2 regions of the Alkaliphilus metalliredigens QYMF genome follow, and region 2 is predicted to be linked to the other one. Evidence: predicted binding sites of a transcription regulator. Region 2 holds the regulator's gene; the other holds the start of a gene.
What was found. The regulator HrcA, encoded in region 2, represses chaperone genes, less so after heat shock. The targets are predictions, from matches to a motif close to TTAGCACTCNNNNNNNNNGAGTGCTAA.
Positions count from the first base shown of each region.

Region 1: groES (co-chaperone GroES) is a predicted target of HrcA. The motif match lies at 1,894-1,920, and genes of this name have one in related genera.

Region 1 is NC_009633.1:868,608-874,174, reverse strand. It holds gene groL (chaperonin GroEL) at 1-1,475, opposite strand, end outside; gene groES (co-chaperone GroES) at 1,558-1,842, opposite strand; gene AMET_RS04110 (DUF554 domain-containing protein) at 2,130-2,846, opposite strand; gene AMET_RS04105 (DNA-3-methyladenine glycosylase family protein) at 2,884-3,774, opposite strand; gene AMET_RS04100 (GNAT family N-acetyltransferase) at 3,802-4,323, opposite strand; gene AMET_RS04095 (PepSY domain-containing protein) at 4,313-5,567, opposite strand, start outside.
Region 2 is NC_009633.1:3,080,600-3,086,166, reverse strand. It holds gene lepA (translation elongation factor 4) at 1-700, shown strand, start outside; gene hemW (radical SAM family heme chaperone HemW) at 798-1,967, shown strand; gene hrcA (heat-inducible transcriptional repressor HrcA) at 2,134-3,168, shown strand; gene grpE (nucleotide exchange factor GrpE) at 3,315-3,923, shown strand; gene dnaK (molecular chaperone DnaK) at 3,974-5,567, shown strand, end outside.

The sequences.
Region 1 (5,567 bases), 2.2 Mb from region 2:
ATACCCGCTTCAATCATATTCACATACTTATTGTTTAATACGTCATATCCAATTCCTTTATCTGAACTCATCACTTTATTAACAATGACAGAACCTTCTAATCCAGCATTTTCAGCGATTTGTCTCAATGGCTCTTCTAATGCTCTTCTAATGATTTGAATACCTGTCTTTTCATCTCCCTGTGATCCTTCTAGTAATGCCTCTACTGCTGGTATCACATTAACTAGGGCAGTACCACCACCTGCTACAATGCCTTCTTCTACTGCGGCTCTTGTTGCATTTAAAGCATCTTCAATTCTTAGCTTTCTTTCCTTTAATTCTGTTTCTGTAGCAGCCCCTACTTGGATAACAGCTACGCCACCAGAAAGTTTTGCTAGTCTTTCTTGAAGCTTCTCTTTGTCAAAATCAGAAGTTGTTTCTTCAATTTGCTTTTTAATTTGAGATACACGATCTTTGATTAGTTGTTGATTTCCTGCACCTTCAACAATTGTTGTGTTTTCTTTGTCTACTTTAACAGTTCTAGCAGTTCCTAGCATATCAACTGTAGCTGTTTTTAAGTCATAGCCTAATTCTTCAGAAATCACTGTTGCCCCAGTTAAAACTGCAATGTCATCTAACATAGACTTTCGTCTATCCCCAAATCCAGGTGCCTTAACAGCAACACATTCAAATGTACCTCTTAATTTATTGACCACTAATGTTGCTAATGCTTCTCCTTCGATATCTTCAGCAATAATCACAAGCTTTTTACCCTGTTGTACAATTTGCTCAAGAATTGGTAAGATTTCTTGGATATTGGAAATCTTTTTATCTGTTACTAGTATATAGGCATCATTGAATACAGCTTCCATCTTTTCAGTATCCGTTACCATGTATGGAGATAAGTATCCTCTGTCAAATTGCATTCCTTCTACAACATCAAGTGTCGTTCCCATAGATTTAGATTCTTCTACTGTAATGACACCATCTTTTCCTACTTTATCCATTGCATCTGCAATTAACTGTCCAATTTCCTCATCAGCTGCTGAAATAGCACCCACCTGTGCGATGGCTTCCTTGCTTTCAATGGACTTAGAAACTGCCTTTAATTCTGCTACAGCAGCGTCTACAGCCTTGTGGATTCCCTTTTTAATAATCATAGGGTTCGCACCTGCTGCAACGTTCTTTAAGCCTTCACGAATAATTGCTTGGGCTAATAGTGTGGCTGTTGTTGTTCCGTCTCCAGCAACATCATTGGTTTTAGTGGCAACTTCCTTAACCAGTTGTGCCCCCATGTTTTCATAGGCATCTTCCAACTCAATTTCCCTTGCAATGGTCACACCATCATTTGTGATTAGTGGAGAACCAAATTTCTTATCAATAACAACATTTCTTCCCTTTGGTCCTAATGTTACTTTCACTGTATCTGCTAGTTTATTAACACCTGCCTCTAAAGAACGACGTGCTTTTTCTCCAAATCTAATTTCTTTTGCCATACTAAAACCCTCCTCAAAAAAATTTCATTTTTATATTGCCCGATGCTTCAGCTTGCTGAAGCGAGTTGACTTTTTATGTAGTCTATTCTACAACTGCTAAAATATCATTTTGTCTTAGAATAGTGTATTCTTCTCCATCAAGCTTCACTTCTGTTCCAGCGTACTTAGAGAAAATAACTTTATCTCCTACTTTTAATTCCATAATAATTTCCTTACCTTCTACCACACCGCCTGGTCCTACTGCAACAACCTCCGCCATTTGTGGTTGTTCCTTTGCACTTCCTGGTAGTACAATCCCACTTTTCGTCTTGTCTTCAGCTTCAACCTTTTTAATAACAACTTTGTCTCCTAATGGTTTAATGTTCATGAGTAACCCTCCTTAGAAAAATTTTATTTTTATTTTATAATTTACTTGTTATTAGCACTCACTAAAGTCGAGTGCTAATTATTACATTTACAATGGTATCTAAAATGTAATAATGAATCAAGTTGCTCTATGTGTAATTATATCCCATTACACCCCATATAATCATTTTATGTCAATATTTCTTTGATTATCATTGTTTTTCGGAAATTTTACAAAAATTTCAAAAAACAAAAGAAAAAAAACACTAAGAAAGATTTCTAAATAAAATCTTTCTTAGTGTTATGGACCTAGAACAAATTCTGTACCACAGAAGAAATCTGCACCATATAAGGTTGTAATATTGCATAAAAAATAGGAATAAAAATAGCTGGTAGCAGATTCCCCACATGTATTTTTTTGATCTCTAGTATATTAAATGCAATTCCCACAATTAACAATCCACCGATGGCAGACATTTCATTAATCACTGCATTTGTTAGCAATGGTTCAATCAATCCCGCTGTAGTGGCAATAAACCCTTGATACAAAAACACAGGCACAGCAGAAAATATAACACCAATCCCCAAAGTTGATGCAAATATAATAGAAGAAACACCGTCAATCAATGATTTGGCATAAAGAGTTTGATGGTTGCCTGTCAATCCGCTCTCTAATGCCCCCACAATTGCCATAGCACCTACACAATAAATCAAGCTTGTAGTGACAAATGCCTTTGCAACGGAACCACCTCTTTGTCCTACCTTTGACTCTAACCAGTCTCCTACCCCATCTAGCCTTTTTTCAATACACAATGCCTCTCCGATGACGCCACCAATTACAATGCTAAAAACCATCAACAAGATATTTTCGGTTTTCAGGGCACCTGATAGCCCAATGACCATTACACTGAGGCCGATCCCTTGCATAATTGTTTTTTTGTGTCCCTCTGGTATTCCTTTTCTTAAGATTACACCCAGCAAAGCCCCTACAATGATTGCGATTACATTATAAATCGTCCCTAACATTTTGAGTCCCCCTATATTCTTTTGTATATACTCTTTCCTATGCTTTGGATTTCCCAATTCCCAGCTCTCTTGCGTAGTAAAACAAATATTGTTGAGCATATCCAGCGTACTCACCAAAGCTTTTTTCAGCAAAGGCTTGTATTTTCTCATGGGAGGTTTTCTGTTCAAAGTATAAGGCTTCCATCACACGTTTCACCCATACATCCACAGGAAAAGCGTCAAATTTTCCCATTGAAAAAAAGAGAACGCAATTAGCCACCTTTGGACCAATACCATTAAATGTCATTAATTGCCTTTGACAGGACTCTCTATCTAGTTTTTTTAGATTTTGAAATTCTATATTTGCAGTGCTAACCTGTTGGGCAGTTTTCAAAATATAGGGTGCCCGATATCCTGTATTACAGGCCAACAGCTCCTCTACAGTTCTCTTTGAGAGGGTAGCTGCATCAGGAAATGTATAATTTGCCCCTCCCCTAAAATCTTCAACAGGCTGTCCATATCCTCGGCTCATTAAGTCGATTGCCCTTTTAATTCGTGGTATATTGTTGTTTGCCGAAATAATAAAGGAAATGATTGTTTCCCATGGATCCTGTCGTAAAATTCGGATCCCACGTCCAAACCCAATGGCCTTTTTCATCACGGGATCTATTGCCTGTAAATGTTCTTGAATCATTTGATAGTCCGTATGCAAGTCAAAATACTCTATCCAAATGTTTTCAAAATCTAATTGATTGGTTGGATAAAGTATGACATCATTTCCTATTTTTTTTACATTGAGCACTTTATCATACACCACACCAGTATAACTGCCGTCTTCTTCACGTTCCCAACGAAAGCATTGTCCACATTCAAATGTATGTTTAGGTTCAAATGTATGAATTTCTTTAATAATCACATGATCTTTTTCATAAACAATATCTAGATTCATTCGGCGCTCCTCTACTTAATCCTGGCGCTAGAAATGAAAGGTAAAGCGAAGTCCTACCTCTTGTGATTTGTGTCCATCTCTCCGGTAGCAAATTTCGTCAATACCAGTAAATTCAAATCCCGCCTTTAGGGCTAATTGAATAGCTGGATAATTATCATTGGGTATTTCCATTAAAATACCTCGGGCTTTGTTAAAGCGTGCATATCCCTTAGATGCCTTTAGCAATGTCTTTCCTCGGCCTTTTTTACGCTGTTCTTTTGTCACATAGATATTTAAGATTTGCAAAAGCTTCCTATGTTGATCATAGGCCATTTCCATGTATCCTATTAATTGATCTTGCTCTTCTATAATAAAAGTCATTTGCCCTTCATTATTCTTTCCAATTGAGTAAGGTGTGTATTCCTTTTGTATTTTTTCATCTAATAGCCGTTCTTCTAGGAAATAGTTCCATCCGTCCTTCGTAAGGTGAAAGTATACTTCCGAAACATATTCACATGGAGTCCTTTGAATAACTTCTCTGTCCCCTGGAAGAAACTCTCTAATTTTCATTACGATTCTCCTCATTATTCCCATTTCCATTCTGCATTGCCTCATAAATGTAATGCATCTGATACACGCGTCTCCCGGTGGTCAAATCATAGAATGCCAGCATCGGCTGCTCTCTTTCAATGACTAAAAAGCTGTGTACGACCCTAGGGTGATACCGAGTTTCAAAGGAACGAATAAGAGCCTTTCCTCTATATTCGATTATAGACAATTCTTCCTTTTCTTCCTCACTTTCTATGATTTCCTCAGGAGCAACATCAATCCAGTAATAAGGTATATTGGAATCTATAAAGTCATTACTAAGTTTAACGATTTCACCTGTTTTCGCATTAATGTGTATGTCTAAGGCATCACTGATCATCTCTACATCTTCTCGAATGGCTGTAAATCGGAAGGCATAGATCAATTTATCCTCTTGTCCATTCTTCATCTCAAATACTTCCGTTAAAAAATTTTCTGTATAAAAAGTGTTTAAAAATTCTTCTGCCATCTGTAGTGCTTCTATTTTTGTCAGATTTTCATTTTTATCGCCTAAACGCTTTAGCTCATAATTTCTAATCTTTCCATCCACAGCATCCATCCATAGGGTATACACAATTTCATCGCCATCAGTGTAGTCTAATTTATAAAAATGAACACCCTCTCGTATTTTCACTTCTTGATTTTCTTCTAGTAATGTATGCTCCTTTAACATTGGTAAAAATTCCTCTGCTATTTCTACGATTTCTTCATATGTTTGATACTGAAGGTGTGTGTTTGGGCTACGACTATGTCTGTATAATTTTGCCATCTCCTCAATATTATTGACGATTTGACCTAATCCCCCATCACTGATTTCAGGATCCTGCAACTCGTCTAATCTGTTTTCGATATTGTGATATGCCAAAAGTAAGCGATCAAGGAGATCATGAGATCTATCTAGTACCTCAAAATCGTAGTCACTTAGTGTATTTTCCTGGAGAACATATTGATTGTACAAATGATGTGCCAATGTATTTCTTAATGCTTCTACTCCAGCAAATCCCCTGGCCATTCTCGTATTTGGTCTTCTCTCTGTCTGATTTAACTCCAGCCAATGGGTATAGCCTAGGCCAAGCTCTTCTAATGATCTTTTTAGATTTTCCATTGCTTCAGGACTCTCAGTTTCCCTTAATTCCTGTGTGTAACGCATGCTTCTTCGAATGTTTCTCTCAACCTGTCCAGAAATAGCTGCATTAACCTGGGTAACCTTTGACTGCAGCACATTA
Region 2 (5,567 bases):
AACCGCCCCCAGTGTAATTTATCGTGTGACAAAGACCAATGGAGAGGTTGTGATGATTCAAAATCCTGCTAATCTACCAGTGACACAAGAAATTTCAGTGATAGAAGAACCCATTGTAAAGGCAACCATTATGGTGCCTAGTGAATATGCAGGAATCGTGATTGAGCTTTGTCAGGACCGTCGTGGCGAGATGAAGGGAATGGATTATATTGAAGAGACAAGGGTAAATCTTCACTATGAGCTCCCTTTAAATGAAGTGATTTATGATTTCTTTGATGCATTGAAGTCCAAGACTAAGGGATATGGATCCTTAGATTATGAAATGAAGGGGTACAAACCCTCAACCCTTGTTAAATTGGATATTTTAATTAATAGTGAACAGGTGGATGCATTATCCTTTATTGTGCATGAGTCTAAAGCCTATGCCCGTGGTAAGGGAATGTGTGAAAAGCTCAAGGATGAAATACCAAGACATCAATTCCCTGTGCCACTACAAGCCTCAATTGGAACGAAAATAATTGCTAGAGAAACCATCAGAGCCCTAAGAAAAGACGTTTTAGCCAAATGTTACGGTGGAGACATTAGTCGTAAGAAAAAACTACTAGAAAAGCAAAAAAAGGGTAAAAAACGAATGAGACAGGTCGGCAGTGTCGAAGTGCCTCAAAAAGCCTTTATGTCGGTGTTGAAGCTAGACACCTAGATTATTTACTTTAAATCACACAAACTAGTAACCGATGGCTTTGGCTATGTTACTAGTTTTGTTTACGGTAGGGGCGGGGTTGTCCCGTCCGAATTTAATGAAAATGAATATAAAAGAAGGTGAAACTATGAAAGAAATAGGACTTTACATCCATATTCCCTTTTGTGAAAAGAAGTGTTATTACTGTGATTTCACTTCCTTTAGTGGGGAAAAACATTTGATTGGGCCCTATGTAGAAGCATTAAAGCAGGAAGTGTTGTTATATAAAGAAGCCTTAACAGGATATGAAATCAAAACCATTTTCTTTGGTGGTGGAACGCCTTCAATACTATCTGGAGAAGCCATGGCAGAATTGATGGAATGGATTAGGCGACATGTTGAGATTGATACTAAGGCAGAGATTTCCATGGAAGCCAACCCTGGACTTTTATCTAAGGACAAATTACATAGGTATTATGATAGTGGGATTAATCGCTTAAGTATCGGACTGCAAGCCTGTCAGGATCACCTGCTAAAATCCCTAGGCAGAATCCACACCTATGGGGACTTCATTCAAAATCTAGCAGATGCCCGTGGGGTGGGATTTTCTAATATCAATGTAGATATGATGTTTGCCTTGCCTAATCAAAGCATGAATGAATGGAAAGCTTCTTTAACGGAAATAATTGATTTAGGGGTACCACATCTTTCGACCTATGGTCTGATTATTGAAGAGGGGACGTCTTTCAATCAATGGGTGGAGGATAAAAAGATCAAAACCCTAGATGAGGAACTAGAACTAGCTATGTTCCATGAAACAATCAGGATATTAAAATCAAAGGGCTATACTCATTATGAAATTTCGAATTTTTCTAAACCAGAATATGAATGTCGGCATAATCAAATTTATTGGCGTAATCGTCCTTATTTAGGCCTGGGAGTGGGGGCACATTCATATTTTGAAAAAATGCGTTTTTCCAATACATCTCATATTGGTATCTATATTAATAAGATTAATATAGGGGAAAAACCCTTGGACACCCAGGAGCTAATCACTCGAAATGATGAAATCAGCGAAACGATGTTTTTGGGACTGAGGCTCCTAGAGGGTGTTTCCATCAATGACTTTACCGAGCGCTTTCAATCCTCTGTTTTTGATGTCTATGGAGACGTGATCAATAAGTTAATTTCCCAGGGACTTTTAACGATAAAGGGTGATCGCATTCGGTTGAGCCAAAGAGGCGTGGATTTATCTAATATCGTTTTTGCAGAAATGCTGCTAGAATAAGAGGCAATATTAGCGATGATATCCATTATAAATGTGGATCCTATGCTCAAAGATAAAATTGTGGTAAAATCTCAACAAAGCTATTGACAAATGACAAATGAAATGATACTTTATAGTCAGAATAGTTAGCACTCGACTTGATAGAGTGCTAATAATCTGGGGTGGTATGATGCAACTAAATGAAAGAAAACTAAAAATATTACAGGCGATCATACAAGACTATATTTATACAGCAGAGCCTGTGGGCTCTAGAAGCCTATCGAAAAAGTATGATCTTCAAGTCAGCCCAGCGACCATACGGAATGAAATGGCTGATTTAGAGGATATGGGGTACCTGATCCAGCCGTATACATCTGCTGGTAGGATTCCATCCGATAAAGGCTATCGTTTGTATGTGGATCATTTGCTCCAGCTAGAAAAAAACATGGTGATTCAACGAGATCAGATTAGAAGTGATCTTCTTAATCGTTTTGGGGAAATCGAGCAGCTATTACAATATAGCTCCAAGATTTTATCTCAACTGACTAATTATACAACCATTGCTTTGGCGCCTCAAATCAAGGAAGTTAGGTTGAAGCATATTCAATTGATACCAATGGATGAGCATCATCTTCTGGGAATTATCATAACCGATACAGGACTCATTAAAAAGACGGTATTACAAGTGCCGGAAGGGTTAGATGCTGAGGCAATTAGTAAGATTTCAGAGGTCATCAACGGAAGGCTTCAGGGAGTTGCCATTAAAGGGATTCCAGGAGAATTCACTGAGGAATTTACACATGAATTAGAACAATTAAGCCATGGTTTTGATTCAGTGATTCCTAAGATGTTCCAAACATTAGAAGAGCTAGATAAAATTGAACTTTTCTTGCATGGTACCACAAATATATTTAACTTTCCTGAATTTAATGATATTTTTAAGGCCAAATCATTTTTATCAATGCTTGAGGAAAAAGAGCTAATTAGTCAACTGATTCTATCCTCTAGTCATAAGGGAATGAATGCCACCATTGGAAGTGAAAATATTTATAAAGAAGCTAAAGAATACAGCTTAGTGACAGCAACCTATAAGATTGATGAAGACGTCATTGGATTTGTTAGTATTATTGGCCCAACAAGAATGGATTATTCCAATGTGATGAGTACCATGGGCCAGGTCAATAAATATATTAATGAAGTGCTAAAAGGTAAATACAAGTAATGAGGGGTGCGAAGTGCGCAAGCATTTTGCACTGTCTCTTTGTTTTATCTTCGAGGTAAGCTAAGACTTCATAATAATTAAGTCTCGGTTTATACATAGGAGCACCCTAAAATAAAAATAGAAATGACAAAAGGTAGGTGGATTTTTTGAATCATGAAGAGAAAGAAATGAAGGATCAGGATACAACCGCCTCCGCTGAAACCGAAGTGAGGGAAACTGCCGAAAGTGATTTAGAGGCTGTCCTTGATGAAATGAAGGAAGAAACAGAAAATGCACAAGAGGAATCAGTGGAAAGTGTTGCAGGATTAAAGACAAAGCTAGAGGCAAAGCAAAAAGAAAGTGAAGATTATTTAAATCGCTTACAAAGGTTACAAGCAGATTTTGCAAACCATAAAAAGCGTGTTGAAAAGGAAAAGAATGATATTTATTTATACGCCAATGAAAAACTTGCATTAAGTCTATTAGATAGTGTGAACAACCTTGAAAAGGCCTTGGCGTGCGATGTAGATGGGGAGCAAAACAAGGGCTTATGTGATGGGATGGAGCTGGTACTTAAGCAGCTTAAAGATTCCCTTGAGAAACATGGTGTTGTTGAAATTGAAGCCCTGGGTAAGCCATTTGATATGAATTTACATCATGCAATTATGAAGGAAGAGTCAGATGCTCCGACCGATGAAATCATTGAGGTTTTCCAAAAGGGATATATGATCCATAGCAAGGTCTTAAGGCCTGCCATGGTGAAAGTAGCTCAGTGAATAATAAAATAAATATAAAAATATGATAGATTTTAAAGGAGGAAGTAAACATGGGTAAAGTTATAGGAATCGATTTAGGAACCACCAACTCATGTGTGGCAGTTTTAGAAGGCGGAGAACCAGTGGTTATTCCAAATTCTGAAGGGAACCGAACCACACCATCAGTTGTTGCATTTGGTAAGGATGGAGAAAGAATTGTAGGGGAGCCTGCAAAAAGACAAGCAGTTGTGAACCCAGAAAAAACAATTATCTCAATTAAAACACATATGGGGTCAGATCATAAAGTAGCCATTGACGATAAAAATTATACGCCAGAGGATATTTCTGCAATGATTTTACAAAAAATCAAAGCCGATGCAGAGGCCTATTTAGGAGAAGCGGTGACAGATGCTGTTATCACGGTTCCGGCTTATTTTACAGATAGCCAAAGACAAGCAACAAAGGATGCAGGTAAAATTGCTGGATTAAATGTAAGAAGAATTATCAACGAGCCAACAGCAGCTTCATTAGCCTATGGACTAGACAAAACTGATGAGCACCAAAAAATTCTTGTCTATGACCTTGGTGGTGGTACGTTTGACGTATCAATCCTTGAACTAGGAGATGGTGTTTTCGAGGTACTAGCCACAAATGGAAACAACAATCTTGGTGGAGATGACTTTGACCAAGCCCTAATGGATTACATTGCTGAAGCATTTAAGAAGCAAGAGGGTATTGATTTAAGAAAAGATAAAATGTCTCTACAAAGATTAAAAGAAGCATCTGAAAAAGCCAAGCAAGAATTGTCTAGTACAATGACATCAAGCATTAACCTGCCTTTCATTACAGCAACCAATGAAGGACCTAAGCATTTAAATATGGATATAACAAGATCTAAGTTTGATGAAATTACTTCTCACTTAGTTGAAAAAACCATGGGACCTATGAGAAGTGCATTAAAGGATGCTGGATTATCAGCTTCAGATATTAACAAAATTATCTTAGTTGGAGGATCAACTCGTATTCCTGCAGTACAACAGGCAGTTAAGAAGATCACAAACCAAGATCCCCATAAGGGTGTGAATCCAGATGAGTGTGTGGCGGTAGGAGCAGCAATCCAAGCAGGAGTCTTAACAGGTGAAGTGAAGGATGTATTACTACTAGATGTGACACCACTATCCTTAGGAATTGAAACCCTAGGTGGCGTATTTACAAGATTAATTGAAAGAAATACAACGATTCCATCAAAGAAAAGCCAAACATTCTCAACCGCTGCAGACAATCAACCGGCAGTAGACATTCATGTGCTACAAGGTGAGCGTGAAATGGCAGCAGGCAACGTAAGCCTAGGAAGATTCGAATTATCTGGAATACCACCAGCACATAGAGGTATACCGCAAATTGAGGTAACCTTTGATATTGATGCCAATGGGATTGTCAATGTTTCGGCCAAGGATTTAGGAACTGGTAAAGAGCAAAAAATTACAATAACAGCTTCTACAAAGCTTTCCGATGAAGAAATAGAGAAGAAAATCAAGGAAGCTGAAGAGCATGCTGAAGAAGATAAGATGCAAAAAGAAAAGATTGAAGTGCGTAACCAGGCAGACTCCTTAGTTTACCAAATCGAAAAAACCTTAAAGGAATCAGAGGGTAAAATCGATAAGG